Regions from separate parts of the Microbulbifer sp. CAU 1566 genome, predicted to be linked through region 2. Evidence: predicted binding sites of a transcription regulator. Region 2 holds the regulator's gene; the other holds the start of a gene.
What was found. Region 2 encodes FNR, which switches genes on or off when oxygen is low (the NO sensors DNR and NnrR bind a similar motif). Its sites were predicted from a motif close to TTGATNNNNATCAA; they were not measured.
Positions count from the first base shown of each region.

Region 1: a site for FNR is predicted at 8,037-8,050, ahead of M0G74_RS09825 (DUF3149 domain-containing protein). Genes of this name have one in related genera too.

Region 1 is NZ_JALNMG010000003.1:333,029-348,975, reverse strand. Features, by position in the region: gene M0G74_RS09855 (M2 family metallopeptidase) at 186-2,126, shown strand; gene M0G74_RS09850 (Dps family protein) at 2,387-2,857, shown strand; gene M0G74_RS09845 (helix-turn-helix transcriptional regulator) at 3,140-3,478, shown strand; gene M0G74_RS09840 (hypothetical protein) at 3,478-4,419, shown strand; gene M0G74_RS09835 (LysR family transcriptional regulator) at 4,456-5,364, opposite strand; gene M0G74_RS09830 (acetoacetate--CoA ligase) at 5,576-7,549, shown strand; gene M0G74_RS09825 (DUF3149 domain-containing protein) at 7,784-7,927, opposite strand; gene M0G74_RS09820 (hypothetical protein) at 8,188-8,574, shown strand; gene M0G74_RS09815 (BamA/TamA family outer membrane protein) at 8,745-10,568, shown strand; gene M0G74_RS09810 (translocation/assembly module TamB) at 10,570-14,562, shown strand; gene M0G74_RS09805 (nucleotidyltransferase family protein) at 14,610-15,275, shown strand; gene M0G74_RS09800 (M90 family metallopeptidase) at 15,166-15,947, opposite strand, start outside.
Region 2 is NZ_JALNMG010000001.1:783,374-799,320, forward strand. Features, by position in the region: gene glyA (serine hydroxymethyltransferase) at 323-1,588, opposite strand; gene M0G74_RS03270 (heme ABC transporter ATP-binding protein) at 2,001-2,783, opposite strand; gene M0G74_RS03275 (iron ABC transporter permease) at 2,795-3,856, opposite strand; gene M0G74_RS03280 (ABC transporter substrate-binding protein) at 3,896-4,708, opposite strand; gene M0G74_RS03285 (biopolymer transporter ExbD) at 4,792-5,226, opposite strand; gene M0G74_RS03290 (MotA/TolQ/ExbB proton channel family protein) at 5,223-5,921, opposite strand; gene M0G74_RS03295 (energy transducer TonB) at 5,994-6,665, opposite strand; gene M0G74_RS03300 (TonB-dependent hemoglobin/transferrin/lactoferrin family receptor) at 6,875-8,962, shown strand; gene hutX (heme utilization cystosolic carrier protein HutX) at 9,086-9,598, shown strand; gene M0G74_RS03310 (pyridoxamine 5'-phosphate oxidase family protein) at 9,614-10,207, shown strand; gene M0G74_RS03315 (hypothetical protein) at 10,393-10,800, shown strand; gene M0G74_RS03320 (hemerythrin domain-containing protein) at 10,993-11,559, shown strand; gene fnr (fumarate/nitrate reduction transcriptional regulator Fnr) at 11,586-12,320, opposite strand; gene hemN (oxygen-independent coproporphyrinogen III oxidase) at 12,485-13,966, opposite strand; gene mmsB (3-hydroxyisobutyrate dehydrogenase) at 14,088-14,996, opposite strand; gene M0G74_RS03340 (enoyl-CoA hydratase/isomerase family protein) at 15,086-15,947, opposite strand, start outside.

The DNA.
Region 1 (15,947 bases), on a different contig from region 2:
TCGAAATTTTTGCCCAAATAAAGCGGGATACGGGGAATATTGTGCCGATGTGCCTGGGGGATCCCCTGCAGCATCTCGGCAGCGGGAAACCATGTGCTATAAATCGCGACAGTTCCTTTTTTTCTTTTTGCCCGGTTTCGGGTGCCGCTCACCAGATAATTCGAAAAATTGACCAGAGGATGTCGATGAAAAATCTAGCATGGGTAATTGCCGCCGCCACTTTGGCTCTGGCGGGCTGTGATGGTGGAAACAACCAGTCAGAGTCAGCGAAGGGCGCGGCGCCATCATCTGCCGAAGCAGTTTCCTATGGTGCGGATACCACTGCTGCCGGCACGGTGGCGCAAGCCGACAGCGCCAGCGGCACCCTCGATGCGCAAGACGCCAAGGCATTTCTCGATAGTGCGCAGGCGCGGCTGGAGAAAATTGCCGAAGAGGTGAGCCATGCCAGTTGGCTCGCATCAACCTATATCAATGTCGACTCTCAATATACAGAGGCACTGGCGGTCGAGCGCTATACCTCACTGGCGGTTGAGCTGGCCCAGCAGGCGGCAAAATTTGACGACGTCAAACTGGACCCGGAAACCCGGCGCATGCTCACCATGCTGAAGCAGGGGTTGGTATTTCCTTCGCCGAACGACCCCAAGTTGACGGCGGAGCTGGCGCAGATCGGCTCAAAAATGCAGGGAATGTATGGCGCAGGCAAGTATTGTCCGGGCCAGAAAACGGGTGATGATGAGCCGGCCGGTGATGGCGAAGAAACCTGCTACACCCTGACGGAAATGGGCCAGAAGATGGCCAACAGCCGCGATCCCAAGTTGCTGAAAGAACTGTGGGTGGGGTGGCGCAAGGTATCTCCGCCGATGAAGCCACTGTACGAACGCCAGGTCGAGATCGGCAATGCCGGGGCCAAGGAGCTGGGGTATGACAATCTCAGTGTAATGTGGCGCTCTAAATACGATATGCCTGCCGATGCCTTTGCTACGGATATGGACAACCAGTGGAGCAAGGTAAAACCCCTGTATGAAGCGCTGCACTGTCACGTGCGCGCCAAACTGAACGAGCACTACGGTGATGATGTGGCGCCGGCTTCGGGCAAAATCCCCGCGCACCTCCTCGGTAATATGTGGGCACAGGAGTGGGGCAATATTTACGATATCGTCAAAGACGACGATATGGAGGCGCCTTACGACCTCACCCAGCTGGTGGTGGATTCCGGCATGAGTGAGAAGGATATGGTGAAGGTTGGGGAAAAGTTCTTTACTTCCCTGGGCTTCAAGCCGCTGCCGAAAACCTTCTGGGAGCGTTCGCAGTTCGTGCAACCTCGCGACCGCGATGTGGTCTGCCATGCCAGTGCGTGGAACCTAGATGGTAAAGACGATATCCGCATCAAGATGTGTATCAACAAAACCGGTGAAGACCTGATCACGGTGCATCACGAGTTGGGGCACAATTTTTACCAGCGCATCTACAACGATCAGCCGTTTCTCTACAAAGAGGGAGCCAATGACGGTTTCCACGAAGCGGTTGGCGATACCATCGCGCTTTCCATCACACCGAAATACCTGAAGGAAATCGGGCTGATGGATGAAATTCCCGGTGAAGAAAAAGACCTGGGTTACCTGATGCAGCAGGCACTGGACAAGATTGCCTTCCTGCCATTTGGCCTGCTGGTGGACAAGTGGCGCTGGCAGGTATTCAACGGTGAAGTAGCGCCGGGGGATTACAACAAAGCCTGGTGGAAACTGCGGGAGGAATACCAGGGAATTCAGGCGCCGGTTGAGCGTTCCGAGGCCAACTTCGATCCGGGTGCCAAATACCATATCCCCGGCAATACCCCGTACGCGCGCTATTTCCTGGCCCGTATCCAGCAGTTCCAGTTCCATCGCGCGCTGTGTGACGCAGCCGGTGAAACAGGACCACTACACCGCTGTTCCATCTTCAAGAATCAGGCCGCCGGAAAAAAACTGCGTGACATGCTGGCGATGGGTGCGAGCAAACCCTGGCCGGATGCCATGGAAGCCCTGACCGGCCAGCGCGAACTGGATGCCTCGGCCATCGTGGATTATTTCCAGCCCCTGATGGTGTACCTGCAGGAGCAGAACAAGGATCGCGAGTGCGGCTGGTAGGTGGTACTTGATAGGTGGTACGTGGTAAGCGGCACCTGGTTAGCGACACTCGGGAAGCTGTCAGGTGCGGCCAGTTGATTGGTTTTGGCTATGGGCTGGATATGGAGGGGCAATTTTGAATTGCCCTGCGTGAGCTTATCATGACGATCAGTGGCCGTTTTATCGATGCCGTAAAACACAGCATATTTTTACGGCAGCTCTTGAAAACGTAGGATAAGGCGGCATTAAAAGTTCTGAACCCTAGCAAAAAGAGGTTGCGAATGAGCGATATTGATATCGGTATTGGTGCCAAGGACCGCGAAACGGTCGCCAAAAGTCTGAAGAAGCTGTTGGCAGATTCCTACACCCTGTATTTGCAAACGCACAACTTTCACTGGAATGTGACCGGGCGACTGTTTCGGGAACTGCACCTGATGTTTGAAGAGCAGTACACCGAGCTGGCGACCGCCGTGGACGATATTGCCGAGCGAATCCGCACCCTGGATGTTGTCGCCCCGGGTACCTACAAAGCCTTTGCTGAGCTGAGCTCCATCAAAGAGGTAGAGGACGTTCCGGCTGCTGAGGAAATGGTGCGTATCCTGACCCAGGGGCATGAAGCGGTAGTGAAAACTTGCCGCGAAGCGCTCAAGGCCGCTCAGGAAGCCGATGACGAATCCTCGGTGGCGCTGGTGTCGGACCGTATGCGGGTCCATGAGAAAACCGCCTGGATGCTGCGGGCCACTACCCAGTAATAACGTATCTGACCGCGTATAAAACCGGCCCCGTGCCGGTTTTATTTTGCCCTTAGCTTTCGTTTTATGTTGTTCCCTGTTTTTCTCCTGACTCTCTACCTTCTGACTCTCTACCTTCTGACCCTCTTCCTCCTGGCTCTCTCCCGCATTTCTTCCATCGTACCCCCGTTATTTTCTGCGCCAGATTGACGTATTTCGCTCGCGGCGGCTTGCAAATAACTACTGTGTACTGCACAGTAAATACTGTGTGTGACACAGTATGCATATCAGCTTGGGGCGTAGATGACGAAAGCACCGGAAAAACTCGACAGGCTGGTAATGGAAGTGCGGCGAGGGGCCTTGACCCTCGCGGTGCTGTTGGCATTGCGGGAGCCGCACTACGGCTACTCCCTGCGCAAGGGTTTGCTTGCAAAGGGACTGGAAATTGATGAAGGCACTCTCTATCCACTGCTGAGGCGGCTGGAAGATCAGGGGCTATTGCGCAGTGAGTGGCAGCAGGAAGATGGGCGCAAGCGACGCTTTTATCAGATCGATGCCGGGGGGGAAATCGCCCTCGCGGAAATGCAAAGTGAATGGCAAAGCCTGAATGATGTAATCGGACAACTCGCGGAGAAAGACTGATGGATTGGTTGCAGCGCTACGTGGAAAACGTCAAAACCTATTTGCCGGCTCGATTGCGGGAGGATGTGGGCAGCGAATTGTATTCGGGGCTGCAGGACCAGTGCGATGAGCTGGCGGATCGCCTGGGACGTGCACCTACCGAGCAGGAAGTCTTGGCGCTGTTGCAGGAACGCGGGCATCCGATGGCGGTGGCGGCGGCTTATCAACCTCGGCGCACCCTGGTCAGCGAGCCGCTATTTCCCTTGTATTTACAAGTGTTGAAATGGACCCTGCTAATACTTGCCGTGGTCAGCGCGGTGGGAGTGGTGGCGTCCCTGTATGGCCAGGAAACCCCCAGTTTACTCAAGGCGGTCATTGGTTGGCTGGCCGGCGTCTACGAAGGGGCGATTCACGCTTTCGCCTGGGTGACTCTGGTGTTTTACCTCGCTGGCGAGGGTCTCGGTTATCGCAAAGTCTTTGCCCGCTGGAACCCGCGCTCGCTGCCGAGAATTGTAAACACCGGTAACCGGGTTCCGCGCTTTGATTCTGCGGTGGAGTTTGTTGTCACCTTGTTGGCGATGGCGTGGTTGAACGACCTGTGGCGATTGCCCGGCGCAGACGGTGGGTCGTCACTGGTGTTGTCGCCAGCGCTGGGCGCCATGTTGCCCTGGCTGAATATTGCCCTTGGCCTGAGTGTGATTACATCACTGGTCAAATTGTTCGCGCCTTTTTGGACGCGCAACCGTCTGCTGATCGACGCGGCGCTGAATAGTTACTGGTTATTGCTGCTGGCGATGCTGTTGCGGGTCTATCCGCCGTTCTCCATCGAGTGGCGCAGTGGCGATTTCTGGCAGCCGGAGCAGGGTGCCTGGCAGGTTTCGGTGGGCATCGTGATCGCCATTACTGCCTGGGATCTACTGGGTAATCTGCGGGGGTTAATTCGCGCGCGTATAGCGAGTTAAGCGCCGGTGGCGGCAGTTGCCGTGGTGGTGGTTGTTCTAGTCGGCGCTATCGATGGATTTACCCGTGGACAGCGCCAGGAATGCCTGAGCTGGGGTCGAGAGGGCGCCGATACTTTTGGTCAAAACGCCCACTTCGTGCGCCACGATGGGCGCTGATAGCGGGCGGCAGATCAGCCCGTAAGATTCCATCTGTGCCCTGCATAAACTGGGGACTGCACTGACACCGAGACCGGACTGCACCAAACGCCCGATGGTGCTGAGCTGATTGGCTTCACACAATAGCCGCGGTTTGGCCCCCGGGTCCAGGGCCTGAGCAAACGCGGCATCGGTCCAGCGCCGTACCGCGGAACCGCGGTTCATGGCGATAAACGGTTCTGCCCCCAATTCCTGCCAACGCACTTCCTTGCGTTTACCCTGTTTGTGCCCGGCCGGAAGCACCGCAACAAAACGGTCTGTGGCGATAGGGTGAAATACCAGGTTGCCGAGATCATCTGGCCGAAAGCTGAACCCCAATTCCGCGCGCCCCTCCTGTACTGCATTTACTACCCGTTCCATCACAATGTCTTCCAGCACGATATTGATGGCGGGGTGCTGCCGGTGAAATTCACGCAGTAAATCGGGGAGCTGATTCATGGCGAAGGCGGGGATGGCGGCGAGAGAAAGCTGTCCCTGTTGCAGCTGGAAGCGCTGCTGCACGGCATCCAGGGTGTTGTCCCAGTTGTGGAGTAGCTGTTGTGCGCGGTCCACAAACTGCGCGCCCTCCGGCGTCAGCACCAGCTGGCGGCCGTCGCGACTGAACAGGGCGCCCCCGAGAGACTCTTCCAGGCTGCGGACAGCAATGGAGATGGCGGGCTGGGAGACGTGCAGCTGGGCACTGGCCTCCGCCAGACTCTGGGTTCTGGCGACCGCCACAAAGGCGCGCAGCTGCTTGACGGTGGTGCTCATGTGTGGGGGCTGGCTCTTGATGAATGTTAAGTAAAATTTAACATTGGTTAATAAGTTTAAAATAGTCTTAAGTGTTAGACCAAGGCATGATTGTTCGCAGTGCGTTAAGGCCAATAATGGCTAGTATCCAAAATAAATGGCAAAGCACCGCTCGTAGAGAGTTCTGGTAAAGAGTTACAGACGGTGCCTTCAGCAGAGAGAGTCAGCATCCATGAGCAATCCCGCGCAGCCCCTGTGGCAACCCAGCCCCGAAGCGATCGCCGCTACTCAGGTGGATCAGTTCCGCCGTCTGGTCAATGAGAATCACCAGCAGACGCTGGCGGACTATCCGGCGCTGTATCAGTGGTCTGTTGAAAACCGGGAGGCCTTCTGGGGGCAGCTGTGGGATTTCGGAGAAGTGATTGCCAGTGAGCGCGGCGAGCGCGTGCTGGGTAAGGATGTGATGCCGGGCGCCGAATGGTTTCCCGATGCGCGCCTGAACTTTGCGGAAAACCTGCTGCGCTATCGCGACGACAAGATCGCCTTGGTGGAGCGGCTGGAAAATGGTCGTCGTCGACAGCTCAGTTACGCTGAGCTGTTTGCAAAAACCGAGCAGTTGGCTTCGGCGCTGGCTGGTGCCGGCGTGGGTAAAGGTGACCGGGTTGCGGGCTTTATGCCCAATGTCATGGATACCGTGGTGGCCATGCTGGCAACCGCCAGCCTTGGCGCCGTGTGGACTTCCTGCTCTCCGGACTTTGGCATCAATGGTGTGCTGGACCGCTTTGGGCAGGTGGAGCCGAAAGTGCTGTTTGCCTGCGAGGGCTACTTTTACAACGGCAAGACCATCGATTCGCTGCCGCGACTGCAGCAGATCGTGGAACAGATCAGTTCCATATCCCAACTGGTAGTGGTGCCCGTTGCGCGGAGTGCTGAGCAGACTGCGGACGATATTGCCGGGCTGGATCGCGCAGTCACGCTGGACGCGTTTGTGGGCGCGGCACCGGAGCGGGCGCTCACCTTTGAGCAAACGGAATTCAATCACCCCCTCTATATCATGTACTCCTCCGGCACCACTGGCGTGCCCAAGTGCATCGTGCATGGTGTTGGCGGCACCCTGTTGCAACACCTGAAAGAGCACCGCCTGCATACGGATATTTCCCGCGACGATACCCTGTTTTACTTCACCACCTGTGGCTGGATGATGTGGAACTGGTTGGTGAGTGGTCTCGCCTGTGGTGCCACCCTGGTGCTTTACGATGGCTCACCGTTTTATCCGGCGGCCCAGTGCCTATGGGATATGGCGGACGAAGAGGAAATCAGTGTTTTTGGCACCAGTGCTAAATACATTGCCGCGCTGGAAAAAGCGGGCTGCAAACCGCGGGAAAGCCATAAGCTCAACCGTCTGCGCGCGGTGTTGTCCACCGGCTCCCCTCTGGCCCATGAAGGTTTCCGCTATGTGTACCGGGATGTGAAGGCCGATGTCTGTCTGTCGTCCATTTCTGGAGGCACGGATATCATTTCCTGCTTTGCCCTGGGTAACCCTGCGTTACCGGTATATCCCGGAGAGTTGCAGTGCCGCGGCTTGGGAATGGCGGTGGAAGTGTGGAATGATGACGGCAAGCCGGTGCAAGAGGAAAAAGGTGAGCTGGTCTGTGCCAGTTCCTTCCCGTGTATGCCGATCGGCTTCTGGAATGATCCCGACGGCAGTAAATACCAAGGGGCTTATTTCGACAGTTGGCCCGGTGTCTGGGCCCACGGCGATTACGCGGAAATCACAGAGCACGGCGGGGTGATCATCTATGGCCGTTCCGACGCCGTACTGAACCCGGGCGGTGTGCGTATCGGCACTGCGGAAATCTATCGCCAGGTGGAGAAGGTCGAGGAAGTGCTGGACAGTATCTGTATCGGGCAGGATTGGCGGGATGACGTCCGGGTGGTGTTGTTTGTGGTGCTGCGTGAGGGCGTGACACTTGACGACGAACTGATCCAGAAGATTCGCACCACAATTCGCGCCAATACCACGCCGCGTCATGTTCCCGCCAAAGTGATCCAGGTACGGGATATTCCGCGTACTATCAGCGGTAAGATTGTCGAGTTGGCGGTGCGCAATGTGGTGCACGGCAAGCCGGTGAAGAATCAGGAGGCCCTGGCCAATCCAGAGGCGCTGACGTTGTTCGAAAACCTGCCGGAGCTGTCCGGCGAGTGACTTTGTGACGGCGCTGCATTGTCGGCGCTGCATAGAGGGTGCTGTATTGAAGCCCTAATTAAAGCCCCACAGGTAACCATTCATCGATCCTGGGGGCTGACATGCTGAAGGCCGGAGCGAGTGATCGCCCGGCCTTTTATCCGCTTCCCCTGACTAGTCGCTTTTGTTAGCCGTCCGTTCTCCGCGGTCTATTGCAGGGGTTCAATCGACCTCCTGCTATCTACTGGTTTATATCTACTGGCTCAGTCGAGCCTGCTCTTCATCCATTTTGCGCAACGCCATTCGGGTAAAGTAACCGCCCATCAGGCATACAAAGCCAATGATGCCGAGGCTGAGCAGGCCAGAAAAACTGGTGAAAAGGTCGATCATTGCATCCATGGTTGCCTCCGGGCTTTGTCTGCAGCGGGCACCTGAGCGGGTCCCGAGGGTTTGTCATTTCCGGTTGTCTTTCACTGAGCTCAGTGTAAAGTGGCGCGCCCTGGGACCCTTGATCCAGATCAAGGGTGGCGACGAATGATGCGCTATGCCGCGCCAGCCAATCTGCGCTACCCTGTGGGTAATAAGATTTCTCAGTTCCTGTTTTAAACCGACGGCCGCAAACCAATAATTTCTAACCAATAACGTCACGGAAGATCAGCATGATTACATATCTGTATTGGGCCGCAGTCATTGCGCTGGTGGTGTTATGCCTGTTCGCCGGCAGCCGGCTGGGCAGCCTGGGCAAAGGCGCGATTGTCGCCGCCATCATCTTTCTCGCGGGTTGGCTCGCCTATTACTTCCACTTTGAGCAGGTGTTCGTAAAACGCTTTGGCGGTGTGATGCGGATCTCGGTGCCGGAGGGGCACAGGCATCTGGGGTCTACCTGGAAGGACGACAATCTCTGGGTTGAAAACTACGATCCGCGGACGAATGAGTGCATCTTCAGTGAGTATTCCAAGGGCAACCTGCTGGAAGGCCGGGTGATTATCAAGAACTGCAATCCGCTGATGGAGCGGGCTGGTAACCCGGCGGTGCCGCCACGCTAGTGATCAATGGGTGGCAGCCCTTGTGATTCGTCAGTAAATCACCGGTGTGGGCAGGGCAGAGCACCGTTTTTAAGTGTTGGGTGTAAAGACGGGTAAAGTTCACACTCCCCCGGCAACTTTCACCGATGTTCAGCATCGCAGTAGTGAAGATTGGCAAACGGATTTTGGTCTTGCACGATTCTCGTTTCGCTCCCAGAGCAAAATTTTTCTCCTTACTTATCGTCGCATTGCTGGCAGCGCCCGTGCTGCTGTGGCCGCAATCCGGCTTCGCGCTGCCGTTTTTTGACAAACTGCCCAAGTTCAAAGTGCGAGTCTCCGAAAACAAGGAACTGCAGAATTGGCTGCGGGACAAGCTCGGTGAACAGCGTAAATCCAGCAGTGTGTTGAAGTCCTACGACGATCCTCTCGATGTTGCCCGCTATGAGCGCGGCACTCTGGAGAAACTGCTCCGTTCTCGCGGTTACTACGACGGCCGGGTGCGTCAGTCGGTTACCGATGGCGAGATCGAATACAGGGTGGTGCCCGGCCCTGTTTATCGCATCAAGGCACTGGATGTGAATATGCCGCCGCGGGTGAAAGGTGGCTTTCCCGGCGTGGGGCTGAAGGTCGGAGATCCGTTGGAGGCCGAGAAGGTCACCGAGGGCGTCAAGCGCATTGAAAGCTACCTGGCGGACAACGCCTGCCTGCTGAATGTCGATGTGGATTACCAGGCAACGGTCATTCACAGCGAGCAGGCGGCCAAGCTGGAATACCGGGTCGCGAACAGCCCTGAAGTGCACATCGGGCAGGTCCACGTGCAGGGCCTGTCGACGGTGGATGAAGACTTTCTGCGCAAGCGACTGAAAATACAGCCCGGGGACTGCTTTAACCGCAGCAAGTTGGACGCGGCCAAGCTGCGACTGTTGCGCACCAACCTGATTGCCGGCGCCAACGCCGAAGTGTCGGATCCTGAGTCGGGTATTGTCGATATCACCTTCACGGTCATCGAACGCAAGCATCGCACCATCCGCCTCGGGGTCGGTTACACCTCCGATGATGGCGGCGGTATTGCCGCAGGCTGGGAGCACCGCAATATTCTCGGTCGTGGCGAAAAAATCGAAGTCGAGACTCGGGTTTACGAGGCCAAGCAGTCCCTGAAGGGCGAACTGCGGGTGCCGAGATTCTTCCGCGATGATCAGGAATTTTCCGCCACAGCGGAAGCCTCCAATGAAGAGCGCGACGCCTACGATGCGGACTCGGTGACCGTTGGTGGCATCATTTCCCGGCACCACACCAAGCACCGGACATTCAGTGTCGGCAGTGAGCTGAAGTTCAGTAAGGTGCAGGAAGAGGGCGAGGAGAGTGAAAACTATAACCTGTTGTCCTTTCCCCTCGGCATCAAGATCGATACCACCGACAACCTGCTGGATGCCCGGCGCGGCGCGACCGTTGCGATGGAAGTGAAGCCGTACTTTGACCTGCGCAGCAGTGGCACCCAGTTCACCAAAAATACCCTGGTAATGACCGGTTACCATACCTTCGATGAGGTTCGTTTCGACCCGACCCTGGCGCTGCGTATCAAAGCGGGTGTGATCAGCGGTGCAGACAACCTGGAAATTCCTGCGGACGAGCGATATTACGCCGGCGGTGGCGGTTCTGTGCGTGGTTATGCTTATCAGGCACTCGGGCCCCGACGCCTGATTCCGTCGACGGTTGCCGGTGAGCCGCCCACCCTGTCGGACCCCATCGGCGGGCGCGGCTTGAGTGAAATTTCTTTTGAGGGACGTTTCCGGTTTACCGAATCCTGGGGCGGTGTCCTCTTTGTGGATGGCGGCAACGCCTACGCCGACCCGCAACCCAGTTTTGACGACTTGTACTGGGGGGCAGGTTTCGGGGTGCGCTATATCACCTCCTTTGCCCCGGTGCGGTTCGATATCGGTTTCCCGCTGGAAAGGCGCGAAGACGTCAATGACAGCGCCTATCAGATTTATGTGAGCCTGGGGCAGGCGTTCTGATATGCAGCGTGAGTCACCAGCCAACCCTTCTCATCCGAATACCGGGCCTCGCAAGCGCCGGCTCCGTGCGCCTCGCCTGGCCCTGTACGCCGTAATCCTGCTGTTGCCATTGTTACTGGCAATTTTTCTGCTGGGGTCCGAGGGCGGCCGCGAGGCCTTGACCCGCGGTGGACTTTCCATTGCCCGGTATTATTTGCCGGATCTGGACATCACCGCGGAAGGGCTGCGCAGTCCCGAACTCGGGCGCTGGTATTTCGAGTTGTTGCGGGTGCGCTACAAGGAGCAGCCCCTGGCAGAAGCGCGCAAGCTCACTGTCCATGTGGATTTGCAGCGCCTGTGGCGCAATCAGATCCATATGCCTGAGCTGAGTGCCGATTCGCTGCTGTTTGATAACACCGTGCTGGGGGAATACCTCCAGGCGCATGTAACCGAAGAAGAAGTGGAAGATGCCGCGGAAGAAGTCGACGATGCCACCATGCCGGCCATTTGGGTTGAGCGTTTATCTGTTGGCCAACTTACGGTAATCGACCAGGGACTGAACGGCTTTCCTCAGGTATCGGTCAATGGGCACGGCAGCTACCGCTGGCCGGACCGGGAATCGGAATTGTCGCTGAAGGTCGCAGAAGTGCAGGGCAAGCAGCTGCGCATACAGCTGGATGGCAGCATGCTGGATCAGGACAATTACCGGCTGACCCTCTCTGCCGATGAGCAGCCCGGTGGCTTCCTCGGCAAGATGCTGCAGTTACCTGAAGGCGAGCGCCTGGATGCAGATGGCCAGCTGTTGGTCAAACTGACTGGCGAGAACCAGTTACACCTTGCGATTGAGCGATTCACCCTGCCACTGGTGCACCATAGCTTCGGTCTCAGCGGCCGTACGGATGTGGTGCTGTCTCCCTGGTCCGTGGCAACGGACGACCTGGTGCTGACGGTGGACGATAGCCGCAACACCGTCAGCGGCAATATCAATGGCGAGGAAATGGCATTGCAGCTGCAGCTGAATAAACTGCCGCTCGCCATTTCCCAGCCCTGGCAGGACTACCTGCAGGGTGGTTGGCTGTCGGCGGATCTGGATATCCAGGGGCCACTGAAACAGCCCAGTGCCAACGGTAGCCTGGAACTGCGGTCCAGCTACCAGCAGCAACCACTTCACCTTACCGGGGAAGTGGAAACGCTCGCCGATGATATTCATATCCGCACCGCGCGTTTGAAACTGGCCGACACACAGCTGGATGTCAGCGGCAGTGTGGATATCGGTGGTGAGTCCATTGACCTCAAAGGGCTTGTGGAACAGCTGTCGCTGGCGGAAATCCGAAAAATACTCGCCGCCCTGGAAGAAACCCGGGAAGTGGAGATACCCGCAGAGCTGGATGGCACCATTGAGCGGTTGCAGGTTACTGCGGCTGGCCCCTGGGCTAATCCGAAGCTGACCGTACAGCTGGCCAGTGATGTGCAATACCAGGAACTGGAAACCCGGCTCGAAGGGCAGGCTGCGGGTGACCTGAAGAGGTTTGCCATCAGCCATCTGCTGCTCGAGGGGGAGAACCTGAGAGTTGGTGGTAGCGGCGAAATCAATATCGAGGGCAAAGCCCTGCAGTTTCAACTGGATGTCGCCGCGCGGGGATTCGAGCCGGAGCAGTTCGGTGTACCGGTGGATCCCGGCACCACGGTAGATCTGGATGCGGTGGTTTCGGTCAAGGGGCCGTGGGATAACCCGAAAATGTCCGCGCGCCTGTCTTCGGACGGTCGCTACCGCGAGTACCGCTATCGCCTGCGTGGTGGCGCCGCCGGAAACGCCGAACAACTGACTTTCGATCGCCTGCGGCTGGATCTGTACACCGGTACCGCAGCCGCAGCCGAGGCGGCGCCAGAGGGGGACCGCTCACTGGTTCCCGATGAAGTCGTTGATCCCGGCCAGGATTACCCGCTGGCGCAGTCCCGCGAACGCGTGGCTGGAACCGGAGCCCTGGCGCTCGACGCCGAGCAGGCCCGCGAGCGCGGCAACGCCTGGTTGGAACTGAATGGTGTGGTTGAACCAAAGGCACAGCGCGCCAATGGCAGTATCGCCGCGCGCAATATTCCCATCCGCATGGCAACACTTGCCGGGGTGTCACTGCCACCGTCGCTGATGGGGGAAATCAGTATCGACGGCCAATTCTCCGGCCCGTTCAAATCGCCGCAAGCCAGTGCCAATATCCTGGGTAGCGGCGAATTCCGCGGCGAACCCTGGCACGTGCAGGGCGACGTGAGTTACGGCAGTGCGCAAGTGATGCTGTCGGAAGTCAAACTGTTGTGGGCCAACCGCAACCAGCTGACCGCCGACGGCAGCCTGAGTGAACAGGCGCTGGATCTGGAGGTGCGGGCGCAAGCGGTACTGGCGGACTTTGAGGAGTGGATCAACGCCGATATCAGTGACAGTGGCGAGCTCAGTCTGTGGGCGACCGCCAAGGGAACGCCCCGGGAACCTGACCTGGCCGGGGAGCTGAAAGTTCTGGGCCGGGCCCCGGCGCTGCGCGACGATGCACTGGTGCAATCTCCGCTGACGTTGTTGCTCGAGTGGCAAACCCGCGCTGGCAGTTTGGAGGCCAATCTGGATGCCAGCCACGGTAGCCGCAGTGCGGCGGATGCCCGGGCAACTTTGGCGATCGCCCCCATTCTGGAGCAGCTATTCCGGGAAAAACCAGAAGGGGAGGAGCTGCCGCCGATGCCGGTGGATCTGGATGCGACCGGCACCGCGGATCTGGCGGCGCTGGGTGCATTCTTCGACCCGGAAATTCACACCATGCGCGGGCGCCTGGATTTCAATCTGCGAGCCGATGGCACCAGTGTCGCACCCAACGCCCGCGGCAAGATCCAGTTGCAAGAGGGTTACTACGAGCACCGCCCCAGTAACACCCGTTTGCGCAAAGTGGTGTTTGTGGGGGAATTGACGCCAGATGCCTGGCGTATCGTGGAAGCGAGTGCCAGGGATAGTGATCGCGGGCGGGTGGACCTTGAAGGCGCGGTTACCTTCAACGCGCCGCAGCCGCCCAGCCTGAACTTTTCTCTTACCGCGAAGAAGGCGCACCTGTTGAATATGCCTGGCGCCAAGGGAGCCTTCAGCGGTGAAATTCGTCTTACTGGTACCACCGACGACGCCCTGCTTGCCGGCTCGCTCAACCTGCGACCACTGGCGGTACAGGTCGAGCATTTTATCGGTAGCAGCGTGCCGGAAATCGACGTGATAGAGGTGGAGATGGACAGCGGTGAGCGGGATATGGGACCGCCATTGATGGAACATATTCGCCTGGCGCTGGAAGTCGTACTGGATCAGCAATCTTACGTGCGCGGGCTCGGGCTCGATTCAGAGCTCAAGGGCAAGGTGGAGATTGCCGGCACCGCAGCCGATCCCCAGGCCTCCGGAACCCTGACCATCGTGCGTGGCAAATTCGACCTGTTGGGTAAAAAGTTCGACCTGCAGGACGGGCAGGTGCAGTTCGAGAACAACGTAGCGGCCATCTACGTGAAGGGGGTGCACACCTATGCCGAGGGGGAGATTACCGCGGAGATTTCCGGCACGACCGACGACCCAAAAATCGAGTTCAGTTCCAACCCCGCCGCCGCCCAGGATGAAATTTTCGCCCAGCTGTTGTTCGGCAAATCCCTGACGGATATTTCCCCGTTACAGGCGGTGCGCCTGGTCAGCGTGGTACGCACCCTGCAAACCGGCAATACCGGGTTTGATCCGCTGGCCAGCACCCGTGACCTGGTCGGGCTGGATACTCTGGACTTTGAGTCTGAGGCCACCGATGAAGGAGACCAATATTCTCTCAGCCTGGGGAAATACATCACCAGCCGTATCTACCTGGAGCTGCAGCGTAGTACAGACCCTCTGAACCCCTGGCAGGCGGAGATGCAGATAGAGTTACGTAAAAATTTGCGCCTGGATATCAAATCGTCTGAGAACAACGAAAGCGGCGGCGGAAGTGTCGAATTGCAGTGGAAGAAGGATTATTGACCGACTATAAAAACTGAACACTATTAAAAATGATGGGAGCAATCGAAATGGAATATTCAATTGTGATTCTGGCCGCCGGTTACTCTCATCGATTTGGCAGCGATAAACGCCTGGCCAGTATCCAGGGCGAACCCATGTTGCTGCGCACACTCCAGACCGCCCTGGAAGCCGCGTCCAGTCTTGAAGATACCCAGGTCCAAGTAGTATTGCGCGCCCGTGATCCGGTCATCGGCAACGGTCTTAGCAATTTTCCCGTACAAGTTCTGCACGCACCGGTCTGGCCGGTAGGAATTGGCGCCAGCCTGGCATCGTCCGTGGAACAGATGCAGCGACAGGGGGCCAATCCCAAAGCGGTGCTGGTCTGCCTGGGGGATATGCCTTTTGTCGAACCTGAAACACTGGTGACCCTACTGCAGTCCGCGGAAGAAGATCGCATCTGTGTGCCCGTCTGTGCCGGAACCCGCGGTTACCCGATCGCCATAGGGCGGCGTTTCCTGTCAGCGCTCTCGCGCCTGCGCAGAACCGGGGTGGAAAAGGTGCTGCGTATCTACAGCGATGCGGTCATCGATGTTGAAGTGGCGGACCCCGCGATCAATTGCGACATCAACCGCCCGGACGACTTCCACGCAGCAGTGCGGCAGGATCTGTTCGGTAAAATTTTTGCATCTCCCGATACAGTACCGGGTGAGCCGCTTCCATCGCCGTTGGAATAACAAAATAGGCCTCCGTCGCCACCGCAAAAAACTCTGCCGGGGACTGGGCACCGTAGGTATCCAGAACCGAGGGCTTCTCTACTGACAGCGCGTCTGTAGCTGGTGAACTCGCTGTTTCACCATGCAGGGCGTGAATCCTCTGCCGCAACTCCGCAAATGCCTCCCGCATCACCGGAGCCCAATTCTTCCCATCCGCACTGTTTTCAAATGGTGGTCGTCCGTCCACATAGCCGTCCTCTTCATCCAGCTTGTGCGCAAATTCGTGAATCGCCACATTGTGCCCCTGCTCGGGATGGGCAAGCCCCTGTCGAAGGTCGTCCCAGGAAAGTACCACCGGACCGCGGTAATGGGCCTCGCCCGCACGGGCGCTCAGGTGCGTGGATTGCACATGCCCCTGGTGGCGGGTTTCCTGCGCGACATAGGCATCGGGGTAGACCAGCACCGTTTGCAGGTCGGGATAGCAATTGTTGACCCGTTGTAACAGCAGCAGGCAGGCGTGAGCGGCAATTACCACCCGGATCTCTTCGGTAATGACCTGCCCATTGCAGCCGACAAACTCCTTATCCCGCAGAAACAGGCTGATGTTCTGTGCCAGCACCTGTTGCTGCTCCTTAGGCAGATAGGAATAGAGCGCCAGCCGGGATTTAAGGATGGAGTACTGTTCCGCGGTCA
Region 2 (15,947 bases):
GCTTGGACCCGAAAGTACCAGCCCGTTATACGGACCCTGGTGAGCATTCGCTGAGCAACGCGTCCCTGCTGCTACAAGCTGCTACAACAAATAGCCGCTACAAATTACAGAAGCAAATTACGCGCCTGTTTTCTTAACTATACAGACCCGAACTCCGCTTCGGTTTTTGAGGGCGCGTATTAAAACAGAAACCGCGACCTGTTTCACAGTCGGGCGGCAACTTTTTACTTTCACCTGTAACAAAAACGAAAAAAGGCCCCGGATAGGGGCCTTTTTTGAGAACGGAGATTAACGCTTTCCGCTTTTATCTCACGCCTTTATCTCACACCTTGTAGACAGGGAACTTGGCGCAGATCTCGAGTACTTTGGCTTTCACTTCCGCGATGGTCGCATCGGCGTTGCCTTTCTCCAACGCGTCGAGAATGTCGCAGATCCAGTTGGTGAGCTGCTTGGTCTCTTCCACACCGAAGCCGCGGGTGGTGATGGCCGGGGTGCCCACACGCAGGCCGCTGGTGATGAACGGGGAGCGCGGATCGTTGGGGACGGCGTTCTTGTTCACGGTGATGTTGGCGTTGCCCAGGGCTTCGTCTGCATCCTTACCGGTGTATTCCTTGCCGATCAGGTCCACCAGCATCAGGTGGTCGTCGGTGCCGCCGGATACGATGTTGATACCGCGATCCAGGAAGGTAGCCGCCATGGCGCGGGCGTTTTCCACAACCTTCTTCTGGTAGGCCTTGTACTCTGGGCTCATGGCTTCCTTGAAGGAAACCGCCTTGGCCGCGATCACGTGCATCAGCGGGCCGCCCTGGCCGCCCGGGAATACCGCACTGTTCAGCTTCTTCTCGATCTCTTCATTGGCCTTGGCAATGATGATACCGCCGCGGGGACCGCGCAGGGTTTTATGGGTGGTAGAGGTCACCACATCCGCGTGGGGAACCGGAGACGGGTAAACGCCTGCGGCAACCAGACCGGCAACGTGGGCCATATCCACCATCAGGTAAGCGCCAACCTTGTCGGCGATGGTGCGGAACTTGGCCCAGTCCATGATGCGGCTGTAGGCAGAGAAACCGGCCACGATCATCTTCGGCTTGTGCTCCAGCGCCAGGCGCTCTACTTCTTCGTAGTCCACTTCGCCGGTATCGGCGTTCAGGCCGTACTGTACCGCGTTGTACATTTTGCCGGAGAAGTTGACCTTGGCACCGTGGGTCAGATGGCCGCCGTGGGCCAGGCTCATGCCCAGCACGGTGTCGCCGGGGGCGCACAGAGCCTGATAAACCGCGGCGTTGGCCTGGGAGCCGGAGTGCGGCTGAACGTTGGCGTAGTCGGCGCCGAACAGTTCTTTGGCGCGCTCGATGGCCAGGGCTTCTACCTTGTCGACATACTCACAGCCACCGTAGTAGCGCTTGCCCGGGTAGCCTTCGGCGTACTTGTTGGTCAGGCTGGTGCCCTGGGCTTCCATCACCTGCGGGCTGGTGTAGTTCTCGGAAGCGATCAGCTCGATGTGCTCTTCCTGGCGGCGGTCTTCGTCCTGAATGGCGGACCACACATCGGGGTCGTAGGAAGCTAGGGTGACGGATTTATCAAACATGGTGTTCCCTCGGATGATAAGGCGCAGATCGCGCAAGCATAATCTCGACAAGGGCAAATCCCGACCCGATTGTGACCGGCCCGCCCCAGAAAGCGGCGCATTGTACACCAAGGGAGTGGCGGCGGTGCAAAGGGTACACATGAAACAAATTCAATTCAGCGCCCGGTTTATTCAAGTTGGCGACCATAAGAGAGGCATGGAAGGCAAAGCAGGTAAAGCGCTGACAGCAGCGCCAGGAAAAGAACTCAACGACACGGGCAAAGGTACTGCTATCGGGTGCGTATTTACGAGACCGTCTGCGGCCAGGACGGCCGCAGCCGAGCCCCCAGGGATGGGTTCACGGCGTGTCTCGTAAATACGCACCCGATAGCAGTACCGCCACCAAGCCTGCTACGAAGCTGAACTACAGCTGCTAAAGCAGAGCACTAAAGCCGGCCACATCCACCAGCTGCCCCCGGTAGCCGTAGACCCGCTCCACCAGCTCTGGCTCTAACAGCTCCGCGGGCGCGCCATCAGCCTGCACACAGCCATTCGCCAACATCACCATGCGGTCGGCATAGCGCGCGGCGAGATTGAGATCATGGAGCACCGCAACCACCGCGGTATTTTCATCGGCCACTTCCCTGGCGAGGGCCAGCACCTGGTGCTGGTGCTTGAGGTCCAGCGCCGAGGTGGGCTCGTCCAGTAACAGGATCCGCGCGTCGTCACCGTCTGCCAGGCTCAGCTGGGACAGCACCCGGGCCAGCTGCACCCGCTGCTTTTCGCCACCGGAAAGACTGGGAAAGAGCCGATCCCGCAGATGCCAGACGTCTGCACGCCGCATAAAGTGCTCAACGCGCTCGCCCTGCTCCACCCGCGACAGACTGCCGGGCGCCAGCCCCAGTTCCACCACTTCCGCACAGGTAAACGCGAAATTCAGATTGGAATGCTGTGGCAGCAAGCCGTAGCGGCGCGCCAGCTGGCGGTGATCTTTCGGTGTGCGATACCAGTCCTGCTGGGGTCGACCGAACAAACGAATATTGCCACTGTGACTCAGCTCGCCACTAATGGCCCGCAGCAGGGATGTTTTGCCGCAGCCGTTAGGGCCCAGCAATGCGGTGAGCTGGCCCGCGGCAAACTCCAGGGAAATACCCTCCAGCAGAGGTGTACTGGCGCGGGGATAAGAGATACCGAGATTATCGATCTGGATCAGCACTGGCGCCCCCGTTAAAAAATCTGCCGGCGCTGTTGCCACAGCAGGTAAATAAAGAAGGGCGCCCCCAACAGTGCGGTGAGAATGCCCACCGGTAATTCCGCAGGGGCTACCAGGGTGCGGGCGACGGTGTCCGCAACTACCAGTAACAATCCGCCCGCCAGAACACTGTAGGGCAACAGGAAGCGATGATCCGGCCCCCGCAGCAGGCGTATGGTGTGGGGCACCACCAGACCGATAAATCCAATCATCCCCGAAACCGATACCGCGGCGCCCATGGCAATCGCAGTGAGCACAATCATCAGCTGCTTGAGCCGTGCCACATCCACCCCCAGGTGGCGGGCTTCCGACTCACCCAGCAACAGCGCATTCAGTGCCGGTGCGCGCCGCCACAACAACGCGCCCGCGACCAGCAATACCGATGCCGCCATGGCAACCGCGCCCCAGGTTGCACCACCCAGGCTACCCATCTGCCACAGGGTGATATCCCTCAGCGCGCGATCATCGGCGACGTAATTCAGCAGGCCAATTGCGGCACCGGCCAGTGCATTGATGGCCACACCCGCCAGCAGCATCATCACCACCGATTTGCCGCGATCGCCGAGTCGATACACCAGCCAGGTACTCAGCGCCCCACCGAAACTGGCGGCAACCGGTAGCAACAGCCAGTGCACTTGCTTCAATACACCACCGGCAACGGTGGTCAGCGCCGTGCCGCTGGCAAATACCAGCACCAATGCGGCACCGACACCGGCACCGGCGGAAACTCCAATAATCGCCGGGTCGGCCAGCGGGTTGCGAAACAGCCCCTGCATCACCGCGCCACAGAGCCCCAGTATTCCACCCACAATCAAGCCGAGCAGCAATCGCGGCAGACGAATCTCTCCCAGTACCAGCGCATATTGCTCCGGCACATCCAGGCTCAGAAAACCAGGCCAGCTCCAGTGCATCAGCCCCGCCAGCACATCGCGCCAGCCGATTGCCATTGCCCCCACGCCAAGGGATAGACAGCTGCCGATCAACAGCAGTGCTACCAATACCGGCAACAGGCTTTTGTCACTCAGGCGAAACTCCACCGGGGTACCTCTGTTATCTGTCGCTGCACACTGCCGCCATCACCGCGCGGCCAAGGTTTCGTTCAGCTTTTTCGCCTCGGCCAAGCTGGCGAGACCGATACCCCCCAGCAGTGCATAGCCATCCACCGCGTAAAACGCCTGTGTTTTTCCGGCGGGGGTCAATTTCAGCAGCGGCTGCCATTCCAGCAGGGCCAGGCCATCGTTCAGCTGTTCCGCCTGATCACTGGAAAACAAAATCCAGTCCGGGCGCAATTGCAACAGCGCCTCATCCGACAGCTGTTTGTAACCGGAAAAATCCACGGCATTGATGCCACCCGCGAGCCGGATCAGGCTGTCGGGGCTGGTGCCGGTGCCGGCGGCTTTAACACCGCGCCCCTGCTGTGCGCGCACAAACAGAATACGCGGTGGTTCCGCCAGCGCGGCTCGCGCTGCCATCAATGAACGCAACTGCGCCTGGACGCCCTGCTTGATTAATGTTGCGGGTTTTTCCAGCACTTCAGAAAGACGGTCGATGTTATCCAGCAATTGCTCGCCATTTTCCGCTTCCGGTAACTGCAACACGGCTACCCCGGAATCCTGCAACAGCTGCAGTGTATTCGCAGGCCCCATGTGCTCTCCGCCCACCAGCAGTTGCGGGTTCTGCGCCAGCAATCCTTCCACCGGTAATTGTCGGTAGTAACCCACCACCGGGACCTTGCGAAAATCTGCCGGCAGGCGGGTGGAAGAGTCCACGGCGATCAGGCTGTCGCCACCGCCGAGCGCGAGCACCAGTTCGGTAATCGAGTGGCCGGCGCTGATCACTCGCTCGGGCGCCGCGGCGCAATGCTGACTAACGCCCAACAACAAAATCATTGCTGAAGTCACAGCCGTTATTTTTTTTACCAGAGTGAGCATGGTGTGCATCCCGTCGATAGGTCGATAACAATTCAGAGTGGTTACTGGGCAGCGTCTGGCTGCAAGGCAATTTCGGCCACTTCAATGCCCTGCTGCTGCAACAGCGCAAATAGATCGAGCATGCGCTGTACCGGTACATTGCGATCACTGGCCAGAGCCACCGGGCGTTCGGGGCCAGCTACCAACGCTGCCATCAGCGCCTGTTCAAATGCGTTCTGATTACTGTAGCCACGATCCTCGATGCCCCACAGATCCGGGCCGCGATTGGACAGGGAAATCGTTAGCGGATTGGACGGCATGGCCGCGCTGGCGCGCTCACTGGCGGGCAGATCCATAGGCAGTGAGGTCAGCCGCACATTGGCGGTGAGCAGCAGAAACACCAGTACGATAAAAATGATATCCAGCAGCGGCGTTAGATCCGGTGCCAGGTTGGCCAGGGAAAAATCCCGCTTACTGGGTGGATTGATATTGATCACTGCGCCACTACCGTCAGATCACAGTTCGATACAGGCACGCGCGGGGGCAACTCCCGCTTGCAGGCACAGGGGTCCAACCCTTCCAGCCAGAGGTTCCCACGATTGAACAGGTGCTCCAGATCCGCCACCGTGCGGTCGCTCCAGATCGCCAGCAGGTGCGCACCGGCAATGGCCGGAAGTGCGACCATCAAACCCGCGGCGGTGGTATGCATCGCCATACCCAGACCGTCGGCCAGCAGCGCCGGGGTCACTGCTTCATGGCTGCCTGACAGGCCGGCAAACATACCAATCAACCCGAGCACTGTGCCCAAAAGCCCCATCAGCGGGCTGATAATGCCGATCACCATCAACAGGCGCAGGCCGCTGTGCAACCGCCGACGCTGCTCCTGCAGCCAGACCGCGGCCACCTCTTCGCGCTGCATTTTTTCCGTATTCCGGTGCTGCAACAGCAGGGCGGTGGCGCGGCTTGCCAAGGCGCGCTCCCCCTCACACTGCTGCGCCAGCTGATCCAGCCCGGACTCTGCAGTGCACTGCAGACGCTTGAAGGATTCACTGATTCCACGGTGCCCGGTTGTCAGCAGAAACCACAGGCGCTCGCCCAGCAACGCCAGCGCCACCATCGAGACCAACAATAACGGCCAGCCCATGGGGCCCAGCTGGGAAAAAAACTCTGACCAGGTTTGATGTACGAACATATTTCACTCGTTGATCTGGCGCCGTCTCTGCAGTGCCGCCAATTGTTTACAGCGGATAGTTACAACGGATAGTTACAGCGAAAAGCGGATTGGCAGCTGCACCCGCGACAGGCGCGCGCGGCCGTTTTCCCGATAGGGCAGAAAGTGCCAGCGCGCCACCGCCCGCAGTGCAGCCTCATCGAGACTGTCCACACCGGACGACTGCAATAACCTGCGCACCACTTGCGTGCCCGAGGCATCCAGCTGTACCTCCACCACAACCGTGCCCTGCTGCCGGCGCTGCCGCGCCAGCTCGGGGTAAACCGGTGCATCGGGCGGACTGGCGAACGCAGGGCGCTCCACCAGCACCGGAATATCGCTCAGGCTCTGCTGTTGCATTCGTTCAACTGCCTGTGTCGGGGCCTGCGACACACTCGCCACTGGCGTCATATCGGCAGTCTCCTGTGCCTCTTGCCGCTCTCGCTTCTCTTGCCTCTCTCCCGCCTCTTCCGAGACTTCCGCTACTGGCGTCGGATTTGACTCTGGCTTTAGATCAGGCGCATCCGTCACCTGTGCTTTCTTCGACGGTGCTTTCTCCGGCGGCTGCGGCTGTGTCTGCGGCTGAGATTGTTCCGCCCCAGGCGCCAACTTCAGCTGCCCCAGTTTCAATGCCACCGCAGCCGAGGGCGCCGGAACTTCCGTCGCCGGCTTTGCCCACAGCAACCACCCGTGCAGTGCAAAGGAACAGATCAGCATCACTGTCATGCGCACTCGCACGGGCATTCCTCGTTCACGTTTTTTGGCTGACCACAGGTTAGCAATCCGCCCAAATAAACTCAAACGATAATTGTTAGCATTTACAATTAGGTTATTTGTACATATTCTTTGGCGCAACCGCAGGCTGTCGCTCGTACAAAAAACGACCGAGTGCGCAAGCAGCTGAACTGCGCAGAAAACAATTTGGGAATGCACAAATGCACAAAGGGGGCACCGCCATGGGCCAGATCAAGACTCTGAAACTCCAACCTCTCGCCGCCGCACTGCTGGCGCTGGGTGCCAGTAACACATTGGCACAGGCAGCAGACACCGCGCACAGTGATCAACCGGTAATCCAGTTTGGCGAAGTAGTTGTCGCCGCAGACCGCAACCCGGCCGCGACGGAAAAAGACGCGCGCACGGTGGTTGTCGAGCGCGAACAGCTGGAAGAGCAGCAACCGGAATCCATCGCCCAGGCACTGAAATATGAACCCAACATTCAGGTGGAAGGCGGCCCGCGCTACTCCAACCAGGCACCCAATATTCGCGGCCTGTCCGGCGTGCGCGTATTGCAGACCATCGACGGTGCGCGCCAGAACTTTAACTCCGGCCACCGCGGCACTTACCAGCTGGACCCGGAACTGCTGAAGCAGGTCGAAGTGAAAAAGGGCCCGGCATCCAGCCTCTGGGGCTCCGGCGCCATCGGCGGCGTGGTGGCCCTGTCGACCAAAAACGCCAGCGACTTGCTGAAAAACGGTGAAACCTTTGGCGGCTACCTGAAGGAAGAATTGGGCAGTAATGGCGACTCTACCGAAACCACCGCGGCGATCTACGGCCAATCCGGCAAGTTCGACTATCTGGTAAACGGGACTGTTTCCGAGCGCGACAATCTGGAGATTGGCGGCGGCGAAGAGTTAGCGGACAGCGCCAGTGATAACACCGCCCTGCTCCTCCGTGGCGGCGCCCAGATCAGCGATAGCCAGCGCTTCGATGTCATCTTCCGCCACAACAATCGCGAAGAAGGTGTGCCGTCCAATCCCAACGCCAATGTGGGCACCAGCTCGCCGTTTATCGAACGCGACATTACCGACCAGAACCTGACCGCCAGCTATCTGGTACAGGCATTGGACGGTAAACACACGTCGAAATTCACCGTGTATCGCAACGACACCCAGTTCGACGAATTCCGTCCGACCCAGGGACAAAACGGCCAAAATGACAACACCGAAGTGAACACCACCGGTATTACCATCACCAATGCCAGTGACGGTTTCGGCGCCCAGTGGGTCTACGGCCTCGACTGGTACCGGGACGACGTCACCACCGTGCGCGACGGCGACAACCGGCCGGAAGATATGAACGCGGACTCCGAGGTACTGGGCTTCTACGCCCAGGCGGACTTCACTTTTGCCGACCTGCTGACCCTGACCCCCGGGGTGCGCTACGACCGCTTTGAAGCAAGCAGCAAACAGCTGGCGGATTCCGCCCGCGAAGACAGCGCGGTATCCCCGTCCATCGCCGCCTCCGTCAAAGCCAGCGACTGGATGAACCTGACCGCCAGCTACGCCAGAGCCTTCCGGGCACCGGGGGTGGAAGAGATGTACACCCAGGGCACCCACTACGCCTACGGTGATTTCAGCTTTATGGGTATGGGATTCCTCGCCAACACCTTTATCCCCAACCCGGATCTGGCAGCAGAAGAAGCGCAGAATACCGAGCTGCGCGCAGACTTTGCCTTCAGCGGCCTCGCCAGTGACAGCGACCAGCTGACCGCCAGTGCCGCGGTGTTCCGCAACAAGGTGGATAACTTTATCGAGCAGGTGGTCACCAATCCGCACTTCATGTTTGGCTTCCCCATGAACACCACCTACCAGAATGTGGACCAAGCAGAACTGAAAGGCTTTGAACTGGGCGCCAACTACCGGCTGAACGACCTGGAACTGGGCCTGAGCTACGGCCAGACCGAGGGCAAGGACCTGTCAGATGACAGCTACCTGAGCAATATCCCCGCCGACAAGTGGGTGCTGGACCTGGGTTACTACTTCCTGCAACGCGACCTGAAAACCGGCCTGCGTACCTCACTGGTCTCCGCCCAGGATCAGTTGCCGGACGACGAAGCCCGCGAGTTCGACAGCTACACTCTGGCGGATGCCTATGTGACCTGGGAACCGGCCACCGGAAACCTCAACGGCCTGAAGCTGGGGCTGGCGCTGGATAACCTGGCGGACGAGGAGTATCGGGTCGCCTTCCAGCAGCTGTATATGCCCGGACGCAACATTAAGCTTTCTGCCAGTTACCGCTTCTGATCCCTTGTTCATTTGCCGGGGAACGGAGTGCGAGTCGGGCCGATTGTCTGCGGCCCGCCATTTGCACTTGCAAAGCCCGTATTCAAGACATCTTTCATTAAGACATTGCCGGAAAACCGAATCATGCAACAACAGGTACAGGAATTACTGGCCAGCGAACCGGGCCATACCCTGGAGCAGATGGCAAAACAGCTCGACACCAGCGTGCGGCAAATCATCGCCAACCTGCCCGCAGACATGGCCTCACTTGCCGGCAGCGAAGCGGTGTGGCAACTGATTGAAGAACTGCCCAACTGGGGCAAGGTCACCACCATCGTGCAGAACGAGGGCTCGGTGTTCGAATTCAAAGGGGAATTCCCCAGGGGCAGCATCGCCCACGGCTACTACAACTTCATGCACCACAAAAACCCCTTCCACGGTCACCTGCTGGTGGACGGCTTGAGTGAAGTGGCCTTTGTGAGCAAACCCCACCGCGGGGCCGAGAGCCATTCCATCGTATTCCTGGCCCCCAGTGGCAATTGTGTATTCAAGGTATTTCTGGGACGGGATGCAGAGCGCAAACTGATCTCGGAACAGGTTGCTCGTTTTAACGCTTTAAAGCAGCAGCTGGCAGGCGCCGGCGCTGAACATTCCTGACGGGGGATTCTGATCATGACCGAACAGAACAACAGTAACATCGACAATCAAGCCGGCACGCCACAAGCCGATCCACAAACCAGTGCACCCAAGACCAATGACGGCGCCGACCTGGTCGCTGAAGTGCGCGACTTCATCGCCACCCGCAAGCTACTGAACCTGGCGAGCCTGACACCAGAGGGGCACCCACACGCGAGCACCGCGCCCTTTCTGGCCGCCGATGGACACTTTTACCTGTTTATTTCCGACCTTTCCGAACATGCAGCCAACCTGAAAGCTAACCGTAAGGCTTCTGTGATATTTAATGCAGATGAAGCGGATACCAAGCAGGCGTTTGCGCGTTTGCGGGTGACGTTCAATGTGGAGGCGGGCCTGATCGGCCGTGAGGCGCCTCTCTGGCAGGAGCGCATTGAACAACTGCGGGAGAAGTTTGGCCCGGTTATGGATCACCTGAAAGGCCTGGAAGATTTCCACCTGTTTGAACTGAAGCCCAGCGCCGGGCGCTACGTCAAAGGCTTTGGCCAGGCGTACGCGCTGGAAGGCCTGGAAAAACAGGTCGCCTTGCACCTGAAAGACGGCCACAAGGAAAAGAACAGCGACGCAGCCTGAACACTCCGGGTGTTCACTGCACACCGGCGCCCTGTGTGGCGCCGGACTTTATAATGCCTTCTCCCCTCCGCTTCCCGATTGCTGTTCTGACAGTTTTTTCCTGCCCGCGGTACCGCTGCAACCAAACTGAAACGCTTCTGCAACCCTCACTTGCTATTTTGGTAACAAATAACCAAAGAGTAATAATGATGTCGTCAAAAAAGAGCTTACTGCTTCCCCTGCTGTTCCTTTCCGCCTGTGCCGCCAATCCGCCGCAACAAACGCTCACCGTCAGCGGCACCCTGATCGAGGAAAACGGCAAGTTCTTCCTGCAGGCAGAGGAAGAGCGCTACCACCTGAACCGCATGCCCCAGCTGCGTTACCAGAACTACCTGGGCCAGCAATTGTTGATCAAGGGTGAAGTTCCAAACAATTGCCAGCAGGTATGGAAGGACTCCATTGTGCAGGTACAAGGCGGCGCGGAAATCGTGGATATGAATAAGGTCGACTGGTCCGAGTGCCTGGTGGCCGACAAGGTCAGCCTGGTAACCGCGGATGGCCCGAAGCTGGTGTACGACTGGGAACAGATCGATCTGCAGGATTATTACTTCTAACGTCACTGAGGCCCCCAGGCTTCACCTTTCCTCACCTCCCTTCGATAGCACTCGCTTTGCGCTGTCGACGCAAGCCGCGACACGATATTGTCGCGGCTTGATTCAGATCAAGCTCTCCCTCTGACAGCAGACAACAATGAAGTTGTCGATTGTCACTAACCGTCATGGAAGCGAAAAATGAAGAGGCGAGAGATGAATAATATCTACCGACAGCTCTGCAATGACCACAAACACATGCAAAACCTACTGGATGTGTTTGAACATTTGCTCCACGAACTGGGAAAACAAGATCGGGATCCCGCAACCTTGAGCATGATCCTGGAGGCACTGGATTACTTTTCTGTCTATCCCGACCAGTGGCACCACCCGGTGGAAGATTTGGTGTTCGAACAATTGCTCAGCAAGCCTGTGGAAATCCGCGATGTGGTTGCGAGGATCACCGCGGAACACAGCGCGATTGCCGAAGCCACCCGCACAATGAACCAGCTGTTTTACGCAGTAGCCAACGATGCCGCTGTGGAACGGGAACGACTGTTCAGCACCGCACAGAACTATATTTCCCTGCAGCGCGAACACATGAAGAAAGAAAATGAAATTTTGCTGCCGCTGGTCAATCAATATCTGACAGACAACGACTGGAATAAAGTAACCGCCACCCTGGCGAACCGACAAAGCGGACATTTTCACCAGGGCGTGAAGCAGCTATACGAAGCCATCTATCAGGATCTTGCAGGGCAAGAACTGGCGGTTGCCTACTGATTGCAGCCAATAAAATGGCCGGTATTCTATCCGTTCTCGTAACTGCAGTGGGTGCCAGCAAGCTCACTAAGGGCAATTAGATCCAGAATCTTGATTGCCCTGCCCTGCGCCAGAATAAGGCCCTGTTTTTGAAAGCGCGACATAAGGCGGCTGACGGTTTCTGCGGTCAACCCCAGGTAGTTCGCGATATCCATACGCTGCATGGAAAGCTTGAATTCACTGGCGGAGTAGCCACGTCGCGCATAGCGGCTGGAGATATTGATCAGGAGTGCTGCAAGACGGCTCTCCGCGGAGCGCTTGCCAAGCAGTAGCAACACGTCGTTGTCCTGCTTCAGTTCTTCGGAAAATATGTTGTAAATCTGCTTTTGCAGTGCGGGCACCTGCTGCGCCAGATTTTCCAGCTGAGTGAATGGCAGTACACACACACTGCTTTCTTCCAGCGCTTCCGCATAACCAGGGTGGGAACCACTGCTGTACGCATCCAGCCCCAGCAATTCACCGGGTAATGCAAAATGGGTCACCTGGGTGTCACCGTCGGCGCCAATCACCGCAGACTTGAAGCTGCCCGAGCGAATGGCATAGAGATTGGAAAAGGGATCACCGGCGCGAAACAGGGTGTCGCCGGCTTTGAGGATTTTTTTCTTGCGCGAGACCTGCTCCAGGCGCTGGATATCTTCCTCACTCAATCCCACCGGCAGACACAACCTTCTGACAGAGCAGTTTCCGCAATTGACCACTGGTGAGGATTTCGGCATCGTCATTTCCACTTCCACTATTCGATGACTATTTCGTCGATGAACTGTTCGTCGATAAGTTTTTCGATCGATCTTTCGCCCATTCTTTCGCGGCAGCTTTCGAAAGAAATTCCCAATTCAGGGGCGCTTCCCCGCCCCGTCCATTCTGGAATTATATCTCCAGCAACCGATTAAAGCACACGGGAGTACTGAGCTGCGGATTCCCCGGTGTGCAAGTGCCGGTCAAAAGCGGCGGCAATATTGCGCAGGAACCAGCGACCGCGCTCAGTGACCACCAGGTCTTGCGCTGATTCCCGTATCAGCCCGTCCGCAATCAGAGGGCGTAAGCGGGCCAGATCCGCGGCAAAATACTGCCGGAACGGCGTGTTTGTGCGCAGCTCCAGCGCGCGCTTTTCCACCCGGAGATGACACATCAACTCCATGATCAGCCACTGCCGCGCGCGGTCGTCATCATCGAGCGACCAGCCCCGGCAGATGGCCTCGCCGCGCTCGGCAATGGCCGTCGCATACTCCTTCTGGCCGTGGTGGTTCTGCCAATAGCCATCGCGGCTGTAGCTGATGGCCGAGGCACCAAGGCCGATCAGCGCGTCAGCGGGCATCAATGTATAGCCCTGGAAATTGCGTGCGAGGCGCCCATCGTCGGCGGCCGCGGCAAGGGGGTCTTCCGGGCGGGAAAAATGGTCCATACCGAGAAACCGGTAACCTGCATTTGTCAGCCGCTGTGTCGCGGCAAGCTGCATATCGATTTTTGCCTGCGGTGACGGAATCAGGTCGGAGTCGATCAGGCGTTGCGCCTTGAATCGGTGTGGCAGATGCGCGTAGTGATACAAAGCAATACGATCCGGTGCCAACTCAATCACCTTATCGATGGTGCGCTCCAGGCTTTGCACGTCCTGCCCGGGCAGACCGTAGATCAGGTCATAGGAAATGGAGCCAAAGCCCCGCGCCCGCGCGGCATCAGTCAGAGTGCGGACCTGCTGCGGCGTGCAGATTCGGTTGATCGCCCTTTGCACCTCCGGATTGAAATCCTGGATGCCCATACTCAGGCGATTGAAACCGAGTGTTTGTAGCGTATCCAGGGTTTCCAGTTCCAGCACCCGCGGATCCGCTTCCACACTGTATTCCACGTCCTCTCCGGGGCGAAGGTCAAACACTTCCCCGAGCCCCCTCACCAGCCGCGTCAGATCACCGTCGTTCAGATAGGTGGGCGTACCACCACCGAGGTGCAATTGAGTCACAAGCACTCGTGCGACGCGCTCCCGATACCACTGCGCCTCAGCAAGTACACGCTCCAGGTAGCTGGAAGCCAGACCATACTGCTGGGTAATCACCTTGTTGCAGGCACAGAAGTAACAGAGGGAACGGCAGAATGGGATATGCACATAGAGCGACAGGGAGCTCACGTCTCGCAATGCTTCCCAGGGCTTGCCACTTCCGTTGGCCACGCGCGCCTCACGATCGGCATGCAGCGGCGTAAACCGGTCGGCGGTGGGATACGACGTGTAGCGAGGACATGGGCCCGCGTAACGCGCCAGCAGTTCAGGAGAAAGATCTTCGGAAGCGGTTCCCGAGGCCAAGGAACCAGAGGAACCGCGGATACAAGGAGTATCGCTGCTGCGAGAAGGGGCGCTGTCCAAGCGATTTGAGGCCATTTACGCGTAACCTGTGATCCGGTGCTGAATGAGCGGGAAACTATGGGATCGCGCAAAGTTACCGGGCCACGGATTACCGGCGCTTGATTTAGATCAAGCGCCGGCAGGTTGGTCGCGGCATTCAGTTTCCGACAGGGCGCCGGAACAGATTCTGGATACTGGAAAAATCCAGCGACCTATTGAGGTCATCGCCACCGTGCAGCTGGTAGAGGTTTTTCGCCAGCGCACCCAGCGGTGTCGAGGATGCACTGCCAGCGGCGGTATCCATGGCGAGCCCCAGATCTTTCAGCATCAGGGCCACGGAGAAACCACCCTGGTAGTCCCGTGAGGCCGGCACATTTTCCATTACCCCCGGGTAGGGATTGTACTTTTCCAGTGACCAGTTGCCGCCGGAGCTGGCGCTCATAATCTGCGACAGCACCTGCGGGTCCAGCCCGCTATCCACCCCCAGCTGCAAAGCCTCCGCGGTGCCGATCATATGAATGGCCAGCAGCATGTTGTTGCAGATTTTGGCGACCTGGCCGCTGCCGGCGGGGCCGGCATGAAAAATATTTGCGCCCATGGCCTCCAGCACCGGACGCGCCCTCTCCAGGGTTTGGTCGTCACCACCGCACATAAACGACAGAGTCCCTGCCGCGGCGGCGGCGGTGCCACCGGAGACTGGGGCATCCAGCGCGTCGATACCGCGCTCAGCCGCTGCGGCGATCACCTGGCGGGCGTCGTTTGCGGCAATGGTGGAGCAGTCAATGAGCAGGGTTTCCCGATCCATCCCCTGCAATAAACCCTGCGCCCCGAGATACAGCGCACGCACCGCTTCACCACTGGGCAGCATGGAAACCACCGCGTCGGCGCCGTCACTCGCCGCTTCCGCGCTTTCGCCGCGCAGGCAACCATTGGACACTGCGCTTTCGAGCATCGGTACCGACAGGTCAAAGGCCGTTACTGCAAAACCCTTTTTCACCAGGTTTGCGGCCATGGGGCCGCCCATATTACCGAGGCCGATAAACGCGATCTTTTTGATTGACTGCATGTTTTTTCCCTCTCATTTTTATTGTTACTTTTTTATTGTTACTTTCCATTATTTTTACTTCCGGTTAGATAACCCCGACCGTCGCTCAATCAGGGTGCAGTAAAACAGGCCTCCACCTGTTCCGCTGTGACCTCTGCCAGGATTGCCGGTTGCCACTGCGGATTGCGATCTTTATCGATCAGCAGTGCACGCACCCCCTCCTTTACCTGACCATTAGCGCACATATTCACCGCCAGTATTTTTTCCATTTCCAGCACCTCCTGCAGCGACAGATGTTTGCCGCGCTTCAGCTGCTCCCAGACGACCCATGCGGTTAACGGACAGCCAGCCCTGAGGGTTTTGGCAGCCCGTTGCAGCCACTCATCATCACCGGCGTATGCAACAATCTGTTGATAGACCTCCGGCAGGGTGGCGCCTTCGGTGAGCTGCTGGATCACATCGTAGTGGGCGCGCACATTGGAATCCGGCTGCTGGTCGGCGGGCATTTCAGAGGCCTTGAGCAGGCGGCTTACCAGCGCGCGATTGTGTTCCGGGTCGCTATTGAACCCGGCCTCTACGAGGGCGCCAAAGACCGCATCCTTGCTCCCGGAGGCAACCAGGCGATCCGCCATACCGGTATAGATGGCATCGGCACCGTTAAACTGGGCACCGGTCAGGCCGAGGAACAGGCCAATGCGACCGGGCATACGGTTCAGAAACCAGCTGCCGCCCACATCGGGAAAGAGACCGATGGTGATTTCGGGCATGGCCATACGCGTGGTTTCGGTGACCACGCGGTGGCTGGCGCCATTCATGATACCGATACCGCCGCCCATGACGATACCGTTGCCCCAGACGATGATGGGTTTTGGGTAGGTGTGGATCTGGTAGTCGAGGTGGTATTCGCGGGAAAAAAACGCTTCCACAAACTCACTGGCGCCTTCGTCTTCGTAGCTGCCGGATTCCCGGTGC